Regions from separate parts of the Saccharopolyspora hattusasensis genome, predicted to be linked through region 1. Evidence: riboswitches for the same ligand, from Rfam matches in the RefSeq annotation. Region 1 holds a riboswitch; each other region holds the start of a gene.
The links. Region 1 has a riboswitch for thiamine pyrophosphate ahead of thiO (glycine oxidase ThiO). Riboswitches for the same ligand answer to the same signal wherever they lie in the genome.

Region 1 (5,415 bases):
AGCTCCATCGCCAGCGCCGCGTCCGAGGCCGTGCCGATGCCCGCGTCCAGCACGATCGGCACCGACGCACGGGAGACGATCATCTCGATGTTGTGCGGGTTCCGGATGCCAAGGCCGGTGCCGATCGGCGAACCGAGCGGCATAACCGCCGCGCAGCCGGCCTCCTCCAGCTTCAGCGCCAGCACCGGGTCGTCGTTGGTGTAGGCGAGCACCACGAAGCCCTGGTCGACCAGCTGTTCCGCGGCGTCAAGCAGCTCCACCGGGTCGGGCAGCAGGGTGTCCTCGTCGGCGACGACCTCCAGCTTGACCCAGTTCGTCTCCAGCGCCTCCCGCGCCAGCTGCGCGGTCAGCACGGCCTCAGCCGCCGTCCGGCAGCCCGCCGTGTTCGGCAATGCTTCGATGCCGAGCTTGCGCAGCAGGTCGAGCACCCCGGTGCCGCCGCCGGCGTCGGCGCGGCGCATCGCCACGGTCGTCAGCTCGGTTCCGGACGCGATCAGCGCGCGCTCCAGGACCGCGAGGTTCGTCGCCCCTCCGGTCCCGGTGATCAGCCGCGAACCGAACTCGCGGCCGGCGATCACCAACGGGTCGTCCATGACTCTCCTAACGACGGGTTCGGGTGGCGCGGGAACCGATGCCCGGTTCGATGCGCTTCTTCTGCTTCGCAAGGGGTCGGTTCGGGTTGGACCGCAACCTTTCCGGCTTTTCCGGTTGGACGCCCCTCCTCCGGGTGGGGCGGAGCCACGTCACCCTCCTTGCACTGCGGTGAGGACCTCGATGGTGGCATCGGGGCTCAGCGTGGTGTCCGGCCACACGGCACGCGGCACCACCGAACCGTCCAGCGCCACGGCCACGCCCCGGTTGGGCACACCGAATTCCTGCAGCACCGCCGCGAGCGTTGCGTCGGCGGCTACCTGCCGGGTCTCACCATTGATCACGACGTGCACTGCTGTCCTCCCCATCGGCTCGGATCGGCGGCCTTGATCTCGGTGGCGGGCTCCTCGCCGTGCAGCAGCGCGAGCACCGCCTCGACGGTGACCGGGGCGAGCAGGAAGCCGCCGCGGTGATGCCCGGTGGCCGCCAGCACACCGGGTTCCAGCCAGCCGAGCACCGGCAGGTTGTCGTCGGTGCTCGGGCGCAGCCCGGCCGCGGCCTCGACGAGCTGGTACTCGGCGATGCCCGGCATCAGCCGCTCGGCGTCGGCGATCAGGTCTCGCACCCCGCCCATGGTGACCTCGGTGTCGAACCCGACCTCGTACTGGGTGGCGCCGAGCACCAGCCCGCCGTCGTCGCGCGGCACCAGGTAGGTCTGCCGGCCGCGCACCGGGCCGCGGATCGTGCGGCTGGGCGGCGGCAGCGCCGTGGTCCGCGCGCGCAGGCGGAGGATTTCACCCTTCACCGGCCGGATCCGGTCCTTCAGCGCGGGGTGCAGCGCGCCCGAGTGGACGCCCGCCGCGATCACCACGGCATCGCAGTCCACAGTGGAATCTTCGAGCTCCACCGCGCCGGGCTGGACCCGCTTCGCGTTCGCCGCGACGAAATCGACGCCCGCCGCAGCGGCGGCCGCGCGCAGCGCAGCCAGCGCGAGGCGGTTGTCGACCGCGAGGTCGCCCGGCACCTCAAGCCCACCGCGCACCGCCGGTCCCAGGGACGGCTCCAGGCGTCGCACCTCCCGGCTGGTCAGGCGGGTGACGGTGCGGCCGAGCCGGGCGAGGTAGTCGACGAGGCTGTCCAGCTCGGCCCGGTCGGCGCTGTCCACGCCGACGACCAGGGTTCCCTCGCGGCGCAATCCGGAAGGCAGGCCGGAGGCTTGACCGAGTTCGCCGGCGAACGCCGGCCACAGCCGCAGCGACGCCTCGCCCAGTTCCAGCAGTTCCTCTTCGCCGGGCCACGCCTCGGCGATCGGCGCCAGCATCCCGCCGGCCACGTTGGACGCCCCGGACGCCGGTTCGGCGTCGACGAGCTGCACCCGGTGTCCCGCGGCGGCTGCGCGCCAGGCCACGGACATGCCGATCACGCCGCCTCCTACGACGACGACGTGCTTCTTCCGTTTTTCAAACACTCCACGCTCCCTGCGCCGGCATGACCCGGATCAGGTTCGACGGTCGGGGCCAACGCCCCCTCTCAGCCCGGTACCCGGACTCCCGTGCTCACCGAGGACCACCGTACCGGGCGAGGATTGCGACGTCAGGAGCGAGGTCGAGCAATTTTCACGATGCCCGGGGCGTGAGCGCCGAAAGCGCGTCCGGCGACCGCGCCGCAGGGGGCTACCCTGTGGAACATGCCTGGATTGGACGGCTTCGGCATCCGCGCCCGCCTCGACGAGTCGCGGCTGTACCTGTGCACCGACGCGCGCACCGAGCGCGGTGATCTCGCGGAGTTCGCGGACGCGGCCTTGGCCGGCGGGGTCGACATCATCCAGCTGCGGGACAAGCAACCGAACGGCGCTCCGCTGGAGGCCCGCCACGAGCTGGCGGCGCTGGAGGTGCTGGCCGAGGCCTGCGTGCGGCACGGCGCGCTGCTCGCGGTGAACGACCGCGCGGACGTGGCGATGGCCGCCGAGGCCGACATCCTGCACCTCGGGCAGGACGACCTGCCGGTGGAGATCGCCCGGCGCATCGTCGGCGAGCACGTCGCGATCGGCCGGTCCACGCACGACGTGGTGCAGGCCGATGCCGCGGCCACCGAACCCGGCGTGGACTACTTCTGCACCGGTCCGGTGTGGACGACCCCGACCAAGCCGGGGCGCCAGGCGGCCGGGCTCGGCCTGGTGGAGCACGCCGCGGAGCACCGCGGGCACGGTCGGCCGTGGTTCGCGATCGGCGGCATCGGCCCGGACAACCTCGACGAGGCCCTCAAGGCCGGGGCGGAGCGGATCGTCGTGGTCCGCGCGATCACCCGAGCCGAGGACCCAAGGGCGGCGGCCCGCGAACTCCGCGACCGCCTGGGCTGAGACCCGCCGATCACGCAGTCCGCACCGGACGTCTACCTGGGAGTACCCCGGACATGACGCGGCCCCCGGCCGATCGCCGGGGGCCGGTCGGGCGAGTTACTGGGTGAGCAAGCTCAGGCCGTAGGCCTGGAGGATCTCGTTCACCGGCTGGAAGTAGGTCGTGCCGCCGGAGCTGCAGTTGCCCGAACCGCCGGAGGTCACGCCCTGGGCCTGGTTGCCGGACTGCCACGAACCACCGGAGTCACCTGGCTCGGCGCAGACGTCGGTGCGAGTCAGGCCGGTCACGGTGCCCTGCGGGTACTGCACGGTCTGGTTCTTGGCCTGCACCGAACCGCAGTGCCAGCCCGTGGTGGAACCGGAGCGGCAGATGGACGCGCCCACGGCGGACTCGGTGGAGCCGGCCACGCTGACGTTGCTGCCGTTGTACTGGTTCACCAGCGGCCGCGGGGTCTCGCCGGATCCGACCCGGACCCAGCCGTAGTCGTTGTCCGGGAACGACGAGCCCTCGAACTTGCCGGTGGGCTGCGACGTGGTGTCGCCCTTGTTGCCGCAGTGCCCGGCGGTCACGAAGCCGCCCTGCACCGAGAACCCGACCGAACAGCGGGCGCTGCCGATGTAGTAGGCGTTGCCACCGATGACGTCGGCCAGGGTGCGCGGGTTCTCCGTCGACTCCACGACCCGCACCGCGTCAACGAGAACGCCGGTGGACTGCACGAACTGCGCGGCCTGGACGGCGCTGCCCGGCCTGGTGGTGACGACGACGGAGTTCGCGCGGCTGTCGGCGTACCAGCCGGAAACCGGCTTGGGGGCTGCGGTACTGCGGAGGTTGAGGCCCTCGATGACCCCGTTGAGCTCCTCGATGGAGTAGTCGACCAGCGTGGGCTCGGCACCGGCGGCCCGCACCGCGTCGAAGGCGGCCGAGTCGGTGACGCCGACGACGAGCTTGCCGCTCGCCGGGTCGAAGTAGGCCCCGCCGAAGGTGCCGCCCAGCGAGCCGCGGAGCTGCTGCTCCGCGCGGTTGGCGGCGGCTTCCTGGTCGAGCCGCTGGCGTGCCTCGTCCCGGTTGAGGCCCAGGTCGCGCTGCATCGCGTCGAGCAGGGTCGCCGCTTCGCTCGCGGGCGGCGCGGTTTCGGTGGTGGTGGCGGTGGCGGTGGCGGTGGCCGGCATGGTCAGCGCGGCCACCGTCCCCGCCGCCAACATCACGGTCCCGGCCACCCGGGCCGCGAGTCTGCGCTTCATCTGATGTCTCCCTCTTCGTGAGCTGGATCTCAGAACCCCCGCCGCCGATCCAGTATCAGAGGAGCTCACCAGTCCCACATTTTCCCTTTCGCCCCATCTCACCCAAAACGCCCCCTGTGCAACTCGATCGAGTTGCACAGGGGGCGCCTGAACTGGGGTTTTTAACGCCCAGAAGTGGACTGCTGCAGCTCCCCTGTCCTAGCGGCGGGGTCGCGCAGGTCGACGACGCCCGAGGCCGGCGCCTGGCTCGGCTGCTCGGTCGAGGCCGCAGCCTGCGTCGGCTGCTGGGTGGGTGCCGGGGCCTCCGTGGTGGGTTGCTCCGCCGGCTGCTGGGTGGGTTTCACCTCCGTCGACGGCTGCGGCTGCTCGCTCGGGGCCTCCCGCGGTTTGGCCGGCTTGGCCGGGGTGCTGGGCGTTGGCTGCGGATCGCGGTGCAGCACCTGGCCGAGCGTCGTTCCGCCGTCGCCGCCGGAGAGCGGCTTGCCGGTCACCCCACCCAGACCATTCACCAACAGACCCCTCTTACGCGTAACGCCGCGGCCCGCAACGACGAAGGGCACCCCGACCGGGGTGCCCTTCAAGCGGAAAACACCGTTTTAGCGCAAAACCGGCGCCAGCTCAGTTGGGCGGGTTGAGCCTCGCGACGAACTTGTAGCGGTCGCCGCGGTAGATCGACCGCACCCATTCCACCGGGCGCCCCTCGGTGTCGAACGAGTGCCGGGACAGCAGCAGCATCGGCAGCCCGACGTCGGAGCCGAGCAGCTCGGCCTCCTCCGGGCTGGCGAGTGCGGTCTCTATCGTCTCCTCGGCGTGCCCGAGCTCGACGTCGAAGTTCTCGCGTAGCACCTGGTAGAGGGAGCCGCCGGATTCCAGCTGGCCGGTCAGCCCACGGAACCGGGTCAGCGGCAGGTGGGTGGTCTCGATGGCCATCGGCTCGCCGTCGGCCAACCGCAGCCGGCGCAGCCGCAGCACGGTCGAACTCGGCTTGGTCCCGAGCAGCGCGGCCAACTCCTCCGCGGCCGGTTCCTCGGCGACCTCCAGCAGGCGCGAGGCGGGCTGGCGCCCCTGGGCGCGCATGTCCTCGGTGTAGCTGCTCAGCTGCAGCCGCTGGGCGACCTTCGGCTTGGCCGCGAAGGTGCCCTTGCCCTGCACCCGCAGCAACCGCCCTTCCACGGTCAGCTCGGCCAGCGCCTGGCGCACCGTCGTGCGGGAGACGTCGAACTCGG
Region 2 (5,415 bases), 800 kb from region 1:
GTTGCTACGTTCGAAGGGGACTCGGCACCCCGAAGGCTGGAGCCCCACCGTTGACGAAGCCCCCCACCATCTACCTCGTCGCCACCACCGGGCACCCGAACTACGGGGACGAACTGATCGCCGCCGCCTGGTTGAAGCACCTGGCACGCGTCGCGCCGGACAGCGAGATCTGGGTGGACTGCCCCAACCCGGGACCGAGCGACGTCCTGCTCGGCCACCTGCATCCGCGGGTCCGGTTCACCGACACCTTATGGCGGCTGTGCTGGGAGGCCCCGTCGGACGGGCCGTGGGAGGTCGCGTCGTTCGTGCAGCACGCGTTCAACAACCCGGGGCTGGCGCCGCGATGGGTGGCCGGCATCGAGCTGGCGGCACGCGCCGACCTGGTGCACATCGTCGGCGGCGGATTCGTCAACGGCATCTGGCCGCGGCACATCGGCCTGCTCGCGGCCGCGGTCGCGGCGACGCGCCGTTCCGGCGGCCGGGCGGTGATGACCGGCCAAGGGCTGTCGCCGGTCGCCGACGAAGCGGAACCGCTGCTGCGCAACCTCGCCGCGCAGTTCGAGGTCGTCGACGTGCGCGACGAGCCGTCGGCGGCGCTGTCCAGCGCCACCTCACACACCGGCGATGACATGTTCTTCGGGGTCGAACCCGAGCTGTACCGGGACGACGACCTGCGCGAGGTCATGGTGTGCCTGCAGTCGGACCTGCTCGACGATTCGGTGCCCGCGCTCGCCGGATTCCTGTTGGACACGCTGGGCGAATGGGGCGTGCGCCCCGAGCAGGTCGGCTTCGTCGAAGGCATCCCGCGCGTGGACCGCGAGGTCTTCGCGCTGGTGGAACATGACCTACCGGGCGCCCGCTTCTACCCGTTCTCCGAGATCATGGCCGACGGGCTGCCCGCGGCGGCCGGGCAGCGCTGGCTGTCCAGCCGGTTCCACCTGCACCTGATGGCGGCCGCGGCCGGAGCGCACGGGGTCGCGGTGTCGATCAACTCCGGCTACTACACCAACAAGCACCGGTCGCTGATCGACTGCGGCTCCGGCTGGACGCTCAGCGAAGGCCTGCGGATCCCGGCCATGCCGACCAGCCGTGGATTCGCCGCCAACGCGTTGCAGGAACTCAAGCGGGGCAAGGAAGAACTCGCGAAGAAGATCTACGGGGGCTGACCTATTCATCGCCCTCGACGGCATCCTGCTGCTCCCGACGGCGGTCGGCGAGGTAGAACGGCGCAGCCGCTAACACGGGCACCAGCATGCCCATCAGAACAATCAGAATAGAATTGCCCACGGTCGTCGAAACTCCGTCTACGGTGGGAAGAACCCACATCCAAGTCCCCGCCCGGACGGGCGTCTCGCTGGGAGAATCGCTTCGGCTCGCGATTCGTTACGGCCCCGTTCGTGCACCGGATCACACTGGGCCGAAGTGCGTTCCTGCCCACCTTGCAAGGGGTTTCGCGATTAGTTCAGGAATCGCGAAGTCTGCCACTCCTCCTTGATCCAAGCGCTGTTCCAGAACAGCCACTCGTACTCAGTCGCTCGGGTGAACGCGTCGAGCATCCGCTGCCGGGTCTCGGCGTCGGCTCCCTTGGCGACCCGGTCGGTGAGGTCGCGCGCGGTCAGCACCGCCTCGGCGAACTCGTCGTCGGCATAGGTCTGGATCCACGCCCGGTACGGATGATCTTCGGCACCACCGGTGGCTTCCAGGATCGTGGTGCCCACGTGCTGGTACACCCAGAAGCACGGCAGGATCGCCGCCAGCAGCACCGGATACGGCTCGGTCAGCGCGGTCGCCCGCAGGTACGAGGTGTAGGCCAGGCAGGACGGGGACGTCTCGACCCCGGCGATCTCGGCGTCGGTAAGGCCGAACTCCGCGACGTAACCGGCGTGCAGTCGGCGCTCCTCGACCAGTGCGCCCTGGGACGCACCGGCCAGGAACGCCGCGTCCTCGGCGTTGTCGGCCCGCGTCGCGGCGGCCGCCAGCGCCTGCGCGAAACCGACCAGGTAGCGCGCGTCCTGCACGATGTAGAACGCGAACCGGTCGCGGTCCAGGGTGCCGTCGGTGAGCGCGGCGTTGAACGGGTGCTCGACGATCGCCTGCTGCAGATCGGCGGTGTGCGCCCAAGCCTCGGCGCAGAAACCGTCGGCGGGCGGAGCGGGCAGCTTGCTCATCAGAACCTCTCGTAGCTGTCTCGACCTGTGGTGCGGGGCCCCGTGAGCACTTTTCGGCGCTATGGCAACCAAAAGCGCTCACGACACCGGGGGAACGTCGATCACCACCAGTGGTGGAAGTGGTGCACCGGGCCGTGGCCGTGGCCCACGTCGAGCCGGTCGGAAGCGCGCAGCGCCTCCGTCAGGTACTCCTTGGCCTCGCGCACCGCGTCGAGCCAGTCTGCGCGCTGCGGACGCAGCGCCGCGATCGCGGCCGACAGCGTGCAGCCGGTGCCGTGGTCGTTGGTGGTCACGACGCGCTCGCTCGACAGGAACTCGGCGATCCCTTCGCCGTAGAGCAGGTCCACGCTGGACCGGCCGTCGAGGTGACCGCCCTTTAGCAGCACCTGCTTCGCGCCCAGCCCGGCCAGCCGCTCGGCCTGCGCGGGCATGTCGTTGGGGTCGGCGATCTCCGGCTCGCCCAGCAGATCGGCGGCCTCGGGCAGGTTCGGGGTGATCAGGTCCACGCGCGGCAGCAGCTCGTCGCGCAGCACGCTGACCGCCTCCGGCGCGAGCAGCCGGTCACCGCTCTTGGCGACCATCACCGGGTCCAGCACGACGTGCGGCGGCGAGTAGCGGTCGAGGACCCCGATCACCGCGCGGATCACCTCGGCGTTGGCCAGCATGCCGATCTTGACCGCGTCCACCCGCACGTCGTCGAGCAGCGTGACCAGCTGCGCGGTGATGAACTCCGGCGGCACCTCGTGGACCTCGGAAACACCGGTGGTGGTCTGCGCGACCAGCGCGGTGATCACGGACATGCCGTAGGCGCCGTGCGCGGAGAAGGTCTTCAGATCGGCTTGCACACCGGCGCCGCCGCTGGGGTCGGTGCCTGCGATGGTCAGCACATTGGGAACCATGACGTCCCTCCGCTAGTACGAGCTAGGTCAGGTTCAACGGGTCTGTTCTCAGCCCGGCAGCCCAGGCACCCCGCGTCACTGCCACCAACCTAACAACCGGGACCGCCGCGCGACCACGCCCTCGGCGCCCTCAGTCGATCAGGCGCACGGCCGCTCGCCCGGCGCCCGGCACAGCGATCTAATTCACACCGTGAAGGTCACCACCGACAGGCCAGGCAACCCTTCGCCGCGGACTAAAGTGGTTGATGATGGAAACCACGACCGATGCCCCGAGTTTCGCCCGTTCCCGCCGGCAGCCCCGGCCGGAGGATCCCGCCCGGATCTGGGCCCCGCTGGCGGACCTGACCGAAGCCGCCGTGGCGGCCGCCGGTTCGGGGACGGTGGCGATCACCCGCGGATTCGACCGCAACAGCAGGCAGCGCGCGAAGGCGCTGCGCGAGTTGCTGAACCGGCGCGACGTCGCCGCGGTCGAAGTGACTCCGGCTCCCGGCAGCGACCGGCTGCTGGCCGACGTCGAGATCACCGCGGTGGTCAACCTGATCGGCGCCGGATCGTGGCAGCCCTACCGGGTGGCCGCCGAACTGCGCGCCCCGGTGCTCGCGCCGAAGCCCGGGGACGGCCCCGCCGAGGAGGTCAAGCGGGACGTGATCGCGCTGGCCGGCGACTCCGGCCAGCGCGACGTCGCGATCTCGCATGTCGCCGTGCGCGCCGAGAACCCCGGTGCGAGCCGGCTGGTCCTGACCTCCGACGGTGAGCAGCTGCCGGTGCCCGGCGGTTGGCTGACCATGACGGTGCAGGGCGGCGAGCTGCAGGTCCAGGTCGGCGGCGCGGACTTCCCGGAGCGGACGCTGACCACCCGCGAGATCCGGGTCGAGGCCTTCGACGCGCCGCACCGGCTGGTGCGCGATGAGCTGCCGATCGCCGACTTCGAGGAAGCCGCGGTCACCTTCACCGCCGAACCGAACGGCCTGGTGGTCCGCCCGGTCTGAAGACCGGCCGACCCCGCCCGTGTCCGCAGTTTCAATTGAAATTGCGGACACTCTGCGTATCGGCTCCCCTTACCAGGGGTGGCCCGGAAGTTTTCCGGGTGACATATGCGCAGAACCGCCGTCACGGTGCGCATCCAGCTGCGTCCCTCGATCAACAACCGCGCGCGGGAGGCAGAGCGCGCGGACTGCAACAGGGAGGCTGGGAACGTGGAGCCCGCCAGGCAGTGGCACGTGAGCTGCCGCGATGTCGCCGGCAGACGTCGTGACATGTCGGTGTTGATCAACCAGGGGAACGTGGTGGTGATCGCTCCAGCGGGCGAGACCGCGGTGCTTTCCCCGCTGGAGGTCGGCAGACTGCGCGCTGCCCTGCGCGACGCGATCGTGGTGGCCGCCGCAATGGAATGAATCCCCTCGTGAGCGCGGTGGCTGGCGGTCTGTCGGCCGCCGCGCTCACGATCGCAGTCTTCCCCCGCAAGTCCGCTCGCGGCATTATCCACTCCCGGTAGCCTGGCAACCGAGAGGTGACTGCGTGAGCACGTTCTGGCAACGATCAGTCGCGCTGCTCCGGCGCGGGACGTCGGGCTTGCACACGGTGTGCGTCCTGACCAAGCAGGGCGTGATCAGCCCGCTTCGGCCGGACAAGCTGCTGCGCATCGTCCTCGCCTGGCGCCGCTGGGGCATCACCCCGCCGCTGGGCTTCGCCGTCGGCGCGGTGCGCCACGCCGACCGCCCGGCCGTGATCGACGAGCGTGGCGCGCTCAGCTACGCCGAGCTCTCGCAGCGCACCACCCGGCTCGCCAACGGCCTGCGCAACCGGGTTCCCCGAGGCACCCGGATCGGCGTGCTGTGCCACAACCACCACGGGCCGATCGAGACGATCGTCGCCGCCGCCAAGCTCGGCATAGACGTGGTTCTGCTCAACACGGGCCTGAGCACCCCGCTGCTCGCCAACGTGATCGCCGAGCAGCGGGTCGGCCTGCTGGTCCTGGACGCCGAATACCGCGCCCACCTGCCGGACCTGCCCGAAGACGTCGAAGCCGTGCTGGCGTGGACCGAAGGCACCACCCGGCACGACACGCTGGAGCACCTGATCGCCACGTCCTCGGCCAAGCACCTGGCCCGGCCGAAGCGGCACTCCCGGATGATCGTGCTCACCTCCGGCACCACCGGAACCCCGAAAGGCGCCTGCCGCCCCGATCCGCCGGGGCTCGCGCCCGCGGCGTCGATCCTGTCCCGCGTACCGCTGCGCAACGGGGACCGGATCTTGGTCAGCGCACCGCTGTTCCACACCTGGGGCCTCGCCGCGTTTCAGCTCGGCTCCGTGCTCGGCGCGACGCTGGTGCTGCGACGCCGGTTCGA
Region 3 (5,415 bases), 3.8 Mb from region 1:
CAGCAGACCGGCATCCCCGACGAGTACCGGCCCGGCCTGTCGGTGCGATTCATGGGCATCAACGACCAAGCGGTCATCTCCTACCTGGTCAGCACCTACTTCTCCACCGCCGTCCTGGTCCCGGACGCCCTCGGCGTCCTCGAACACGTCGAGATCGGCCGCTGACAACGCTTCTTCCCACAGCACAGCAAGATCGGTTGAAGGGAAATCGGATGACCACCATTCACCAGGATGCCAACAAGGCGGGTACGGCCTACGAGGCGCTGACGCGTAGCCGCGCGATGGTCGAGCCCGCCCTGCGGGCAGCGGTCGACCGGTTGCCCACCCGCATGCAGCAGATCTCCGGCTACCACCTCGGTTGGCTGGACGAGCGCGGCAATCCGGTCCGCGCCGACCGGGGAAAGGCGTTGCGCCCCACGATGGTGCTGCTCGCCGCCGGCGCTGTCGGTGGAGATCCGGCCGACGCGGTACCCGCAGCCGTCGCGGTGGAGTTGGCGCACAACTTCTCGCTGCTGCACGACGATGTGATGGACGGCGATGTCAGCCGGAGACACCGCCCGACGGCGTGGACGGTGTTCGGCAGCGGCCCCGCCATCCTCGTCGGCGATGCCATGCAGTCACTCGCCGCCGACGTGCTGTGCTCGTGCCGGCATCCCGAGGCGGCCACTGCGCTGCGGACCTTGAACACCGCCGTGCTGAACCTTGTCAACGGCCAGATCGCGGACCTCGCCTTCGAGGACCGGCGCAACGTCGAACTGACCGAATGCCAGCGGATGGCCCGGGACAAAACGGGGGCGCTGCTGGGTTGTGCCTGCGCTCTCGGCGCGATGTTCGGCGGCGGCAAGCCCGACCAGATAGCCCGGCTCCGCAGCTTCGGCGAGCGGCTGGGGCTGGCTTTCCAGCACGTCGACGACCTGCTCGGGATCTGGGGCGATCCGGCGGTCACCGGTAAACCGGTGTTCTCCGACCTGCGCACCCGCAAGAAGACCCTGCCGGTGGTTTCCGCGCTGACCTCCGGCACGCCGGCCGGTCGGCGGCTGGCCGCCCTCTACCTCCGCGACCAGCCGCTGTCCGGCAGCGACCTGGCCCAAGCCGCCGATCTGATCGCGCTGGCCGGCGGGCGCGCCTGGAGCCAGAACCAAGCGGACGACCTGCTCGCATCCGCGCTGAGCGACCTGCACCGCTGCGACCCGGCCCCGCGCGCGGCCGAGGAGCTCAGCGCCCTCGCCCACCTGGTGACCCGCCGCGACCACTGACGCCGACCGCCGATCACGGCCGCCACCCGCATCTGGGAACACCGCCTCCGGGCAGCGGCCGGTGTTCGGCAACAGCCGACCGATTTTGGAGTGCAGTCATGCCGAGTCAACAGCGCACGGTGCTGCTCGCCGCACCGCGCTCGTTCTGCGCCGGGGTCGACCGCGCCATCGAGATCGTGGAGCAGGCGCTCGCGCTCCGCGGCGGCCCGATCTACGTGCGCAAGCAGATCGTGCACAACACGCACGTGGTGGCCGATCTGGAGAGCCGGGGCGCGGTGTTCGTCGATGAGCTCGACGCGGTGCCCGACGGCGCCACCGTGGTCTTCTCGGCGCACGGGGTTTCCCCTGCCGTACGGGAGGAAGCGCAGCGGCGGGGCCTAGCGGTCATCGACGCGACCTGCCCGCTGGTGGCGAAGGTGCACGCCGAGGTGCGGCGGTTCGCAGGGCGCGGCGACACCCTGGTGCTCATCGGCCACAGTGGACACGAGGAGGTGGAGGGCACGCTCGGCGAGGCGCCCGACCAGACGGTGCTGGTGGAATCCGTCGAGGACGTCGGCGAGATCGAGGTGCCGGACCCGAGGCGGGTGTCCTACCTGACGCAAACCACCCTCGCCGTAGACGAGACGGCGGACATCGTCGCCGCGCTGCGGCGCCGCTTCCCGGCCGTCCGCGGGCCATCCTCGAAGGACATCTGCTACGCCAGCACCAATCGGCAGGACGCGCTGTCGGCGATCGCCGGGGAGTGCGACCTGGTGCTGGTGATCGGCTCGGCGAACTCGTCGAACTCGAAGCGCCTGGTGGAGCTGGCCCGCCGCCAGGGCACCGCCGCCCACCTGATCGACGACGTCACCGACATCCAGCCCGCATGGCTCGCCGGCGCCGAGACGATAGGCCTCACCGCGGGAGCATCGGCTCCGCCGGGCCTGGTCGAGGACGTCATCGACCACCTCGAACCGGCCACGGTCATCGAGCACGAGACGACCCGCGAAGAGATCCGCTTCGGCCTGCCAGCCACACTCCGCTGAACGGGTTGCCAGGGCGATGGACCGGAACCCAGGGCGTGGGTCCACGTGCAGATGGGTGTTGATCAGCGGACTAGCAGTTGGTTGAGGGGCACCCACGACCTTCGCCACGGTTGCCCCTGAACTCAGCTTTCCTCGGTGCGGCGGCGGAAGGCTCCGATGATCGCAGCCGCGAGGGCCGCCACGAGGAATGAGGTGAGGGCAGCGCTCATCCACGTCGGTACTGTGAAGCCGAGCGCGTCCCGCACACCCGTCCACAGCCGGCTCCACCAGCCGAGCTCACCCGGGTTGATCAGCTGGAACGCCGAGAAGCCGAGCAGCCAGGCCAGCAGCATGCCCCAGCGGGACGGGGCCTGCGCGGACAGGTCCCAGTCGCGGCGGCGGGCGTGCCCGAAGTAGTCCACCGCAAGCACGCCGAACATCGGCACGAACACCGAGCCGATCAGCAGCAGGAAGTTCGAGAACTGGGCGATGTCCAGGGTCAGCGCGAGCAGCGTGATCACCGCGCCGATGACCAGGCACAGCACCCGGCGGTCCGCGCTGGGCCGCAGGTTCTGGATGGAGACCGCGGTCGAGTAGGTGTTGGCGAAGGACTGGTCGACCTCGCGCAGCACCAGGATCCCGAAGAAGATCACCCCGAGCGGCACCGCCAGCAGCGGGTCGAACGCCTTGTCGGCATCGCCGGCGACCAGCGCCAACCCGAGTAGCCCCAGCAGGTAGCAGGCGATCTGGGTGACTGAGTAGCCCACCGTCGCGGCGGTGAACGCGCCGGTCGCCGACTTCGAGTGCCGCGAGTAGTCCGAGGCGACCGGGATCCAGGACACCGCGACCGCCAGCGCGGCGTCCGCACCCGGCCAGAACCCCTGCCAGGAACCGGTGTTCATGTCCGGCAGCGGGTGGCTAACCAGCAGTTGGACGAAGAAGTACACCATCGCGATCGCCACCGCGATGCTGACGTAGCGCCGCAGCAGGCGCAGCGCGCCGAGCGGGCGCAGCGCGAGCGCGGTGGTCAGCGCCCCGGCCAGCACCACGTACAACCACCGCGGGCCGCCACCGAACAGCGCCTCCGCGCCCTGCGCGATCACCAGCAGCTCGAAGGTGCCCCAGCCGACCAACTGCAGGGCGTTCAGCACGGTCGGCAGGTACGACAGCTTGGTGCCGAAAAGGCCGCGCAGCAACATCATCGCGGGCGCCCCGGTGCGCGCCCCGGGGATCGCCGAAATGCCGACCATGATGCTGCCGATCACGGTGCCCACCACGCACGCGGTGACGGCGGCCGTGAAGGACAGCTGCGGCACTCCGCTCGGCGCGAGCACGGCCAGCGCCCCGCTGAACCCGAGCAGGCTCACCCCGAGATTTCCCCAGAAAGCGCCCTGGTCGAGCACGCCCAGCGTCTTGGGCGCCGGTTCGTCCAGGGTGTGCGGAACTTCGGCACGATCGACGTCAAGCGCCATCAACAGCTCCCTACGCCGGCATTATCCGGACAGGTTCTGCGGTCGGTGGCGCGTGCGGTGCCACCCTCTCAGCCCGGTACGCCCGAGCTCCCGCGTGGATAAGTCGGAGGCACCTTACCCCGACGAGGTGACTGATGTCAGGTGGGCCCGATCACCTGCGGAGGTTGCTTCGGGCAGCTCCGGCGCGGCGACCTTCTTCGCCAGCAGTTCGTAGGCGGATTCCCGATCGACGGCCTGCTCGTACTTTCCGCGAAAATCGGACGACGCCGCGGCGGCCCGCACCCGGACGAGCGATGCCTGAACCGGTCCGGCTGCGGGTCCCATTGACCTCGACCTTGGTCTAACTCCTAGCCTCGGGAGTAGCGCAGCACGACGAGGAAAGCGAGCAAACCCATGGCCGTCCAACTCAACCACACGATCGTCGCCACTTCCGACAAGATCGCCAACGCGCGGTTCGTCGCCGACCTGCTGGGGCTACCCCAACCGGAACCCTTCGGGCCGTTCATGTGCGTCCAGACCAGCAACGACGTCACGTTGGACTACCTGGAGACCGGCGAGGAGATCAACCCGCAGCACTACGCGTTCCTGGTCACCGAAGGCGAGTTCGACGAGATCTTCGCGCGGATCCAGGCTCAGGACCTGCCGTACTGGGCGGACCCGGGGCACCACGAGGCGGGGCGGATCAACACCCGGGACGGTGGGCGCGGCGTCTACTTCGACGACCCCGACGGCCACGTCCTGGAGATCCTAACCCGCCCCTACGGCAGCGGCGACCAATCCAGCTGACCCACCACCTGGCCATGTCAGGACCCGCGAGCGTATTGGCCTCTGCTGAGGCGTTTTTTTGATTCGTAGGGCAAATGTGTGGTCTCAGGCGGCGTAGCGGACTTCGGGTTTGCCCGGTGGAGGAAGGAGCGGGCCGCTTGTTTCAACTCGTCGCGGGTTTTCGATGCTGTGCCGGTGGTCATGGTCCTTTTGAGGTCGGCACCCTGGATCTCGTCGGGGTTGAGCTCGGGGCTGTATCCGGGCAGGAAGTGCATCCCGATCGCCGCAGCGTGATCGTCCACCCACTTGCGGACGGTCTTACGGCGGTGGACAGGACGACCGTCGACGATCACCTGGACCGTACGGTCCAGGTGACGGGTCAGACTGTCCAGGTGACGGGTCAGACTGTCCAGAAACGGCACGAACACGCCGGCGTTGAACGACCCGGTGTAGACGGTGAAGTACAGCTCGCCCCTTGTTACCGATCGCGCACATGGCGTTCACGCTGAACCGTTTCCCCGGTCTTGCCCACCACCGGTGTCCGGCCGGCCGGTGCCCAGGTTCGGCAGGTTCGGCCCACTGCGGCATCAGAGCGGATCCCGGTCTGGTCCAGCCACACGATCACCGCACCTCGCGGCAAGCGCGAGCAACGATGGCCGGATAGTCCTCCCCCCATCGGCGCACGGCCTCGGGGTCCCGCTCGTAGGCCTGCGGATCGGTCTCTACGGCGACACACCCCAACAGCGCAGATAGTCGCCGACGGTGCGCAAACTCAACACGACGCCGTGGCGCACCCGGATCAACTCGGCCACCGCCTTGCGGGTCCACACCACCCCAGCCGAACGCAGCGGAGCTGCACGACCAGCCCGAAAAGGGACCGCATCCGCACCTGCATGCGCTGCCGACACACCCTCACCA

Region 2: it holds a riboswitch for thiamine pyrophosphate, as region 1 does, so the genes downstream of both, thiD (bifunctional hydroxymethylpyrimidine kinase/phosphomethylpyrimidine kinase) here and thiO (glycine oxidase ThiO) in region 1, are expected to answer to the same signal.
Region 3: it holds a riboswitch for thiamine pyrophosphate, as region 1 does, so the genes downstream of both, ACRXBZ_RS04375 (purine-cytosine permease family protein) here and thiO (glycine oxidase ThiO) in region 1, are expected to answer to the same signal.

The regions. Positions count from the first base shown of each region.
Region 1 covers NZ_JBPCDC010000001.1:4,713,326-4,718,740, reverse strand. The annotation lists gene ACRXBZ_RS22355 (thiazole synthase) at 1-593, opposite strand, end outside; gene thiS (sulfur carrier protein ThiS) at 744-944, opposite strand; gene thiO (glycine oxidase ThiO) at 932-2,059, opposite strand; TPP riboswitch at 2,050-2,155, opposite strand; gene thiE (thiamine phosphate synthase) at 2,279-2,950, shown strand; gene ACRXBZ_RS22335 (S1 family peptidase) at 3,047-4,189, opposite strand; gene ACRXBZ_RS22330 (hypothetical protein) at 4,351-4,770, opposite strand; gene ACRXBZ_RS22325 (GntR family transcriptional regulator) at 4,808-5,415, opposite strand, start outside.
Region 2 covers NZ_JBPCDC010000001.1:5,509,940-5,515,354, reverse strand. The annotation lists gene ACRXBZ_RS26375 (polysaccharide pyruvyl transferase family protein) at 51-1,166, shown strand; gene tenA (thiaminase II) at 1,458-2,168, opposite strand; gene thiD (bifunctional hydroxymethylpyrimidine kinase/phosphomethylpyrimidine kinase) at 2,270-3,067, opposite strand; TPP riboswitch at 3,055-3,150, opposite strand; gene ACRXBZ_RS26360 (hypothetical protein) at 3,316-4,056, shown strand; gene ACRXBZ_RS26355 (hypothetical protein) at 4,162-4,461, shown strand; gene ACRXBZ_RS26350 (AMP-binding protein) at 4,586-5,415, shown strand, end outside.
Region 3 covers NZ_JBPCDC010000001.1:927,814-933,228, forward strand. The annotation lists gene ACRXBZ_RS04360 (family 2B encapsulin nanocompartment shell protein) at 1-165, shown strand, start outside; gene ACRXBZ_RS04365 (family 2 encapsulin nanocompartment cargo protein polyprenyl transferase) at 213-1,256, shown strand; gene ispH (4-hydroxy-3-methylbut-2-enyl diphosphate reductase) at 1,355-2,281, shown strand; gene ACRXBZ_RS04375 (purine-cytosine permease family protein) at 2,404-3,732, opposite strand; TPP riboswitch at 3,723-3,836, opposite strand; gene ACRXBZ_RS04380 (helicase HerA-like domain-containing protein) at 3,847-4,146, opposite strand; gene ACRXBZ_RS04385 (VOC family protein) at 4,126-4,518, shown strand; gene ACRXBZ_RS04390 (transposase) at 4,536-4,964, opposite strand; gene ACRXBZ_RS04395 (winged helix-turn-helix domain-containing protein) at 5,220-5,405, opposite strand.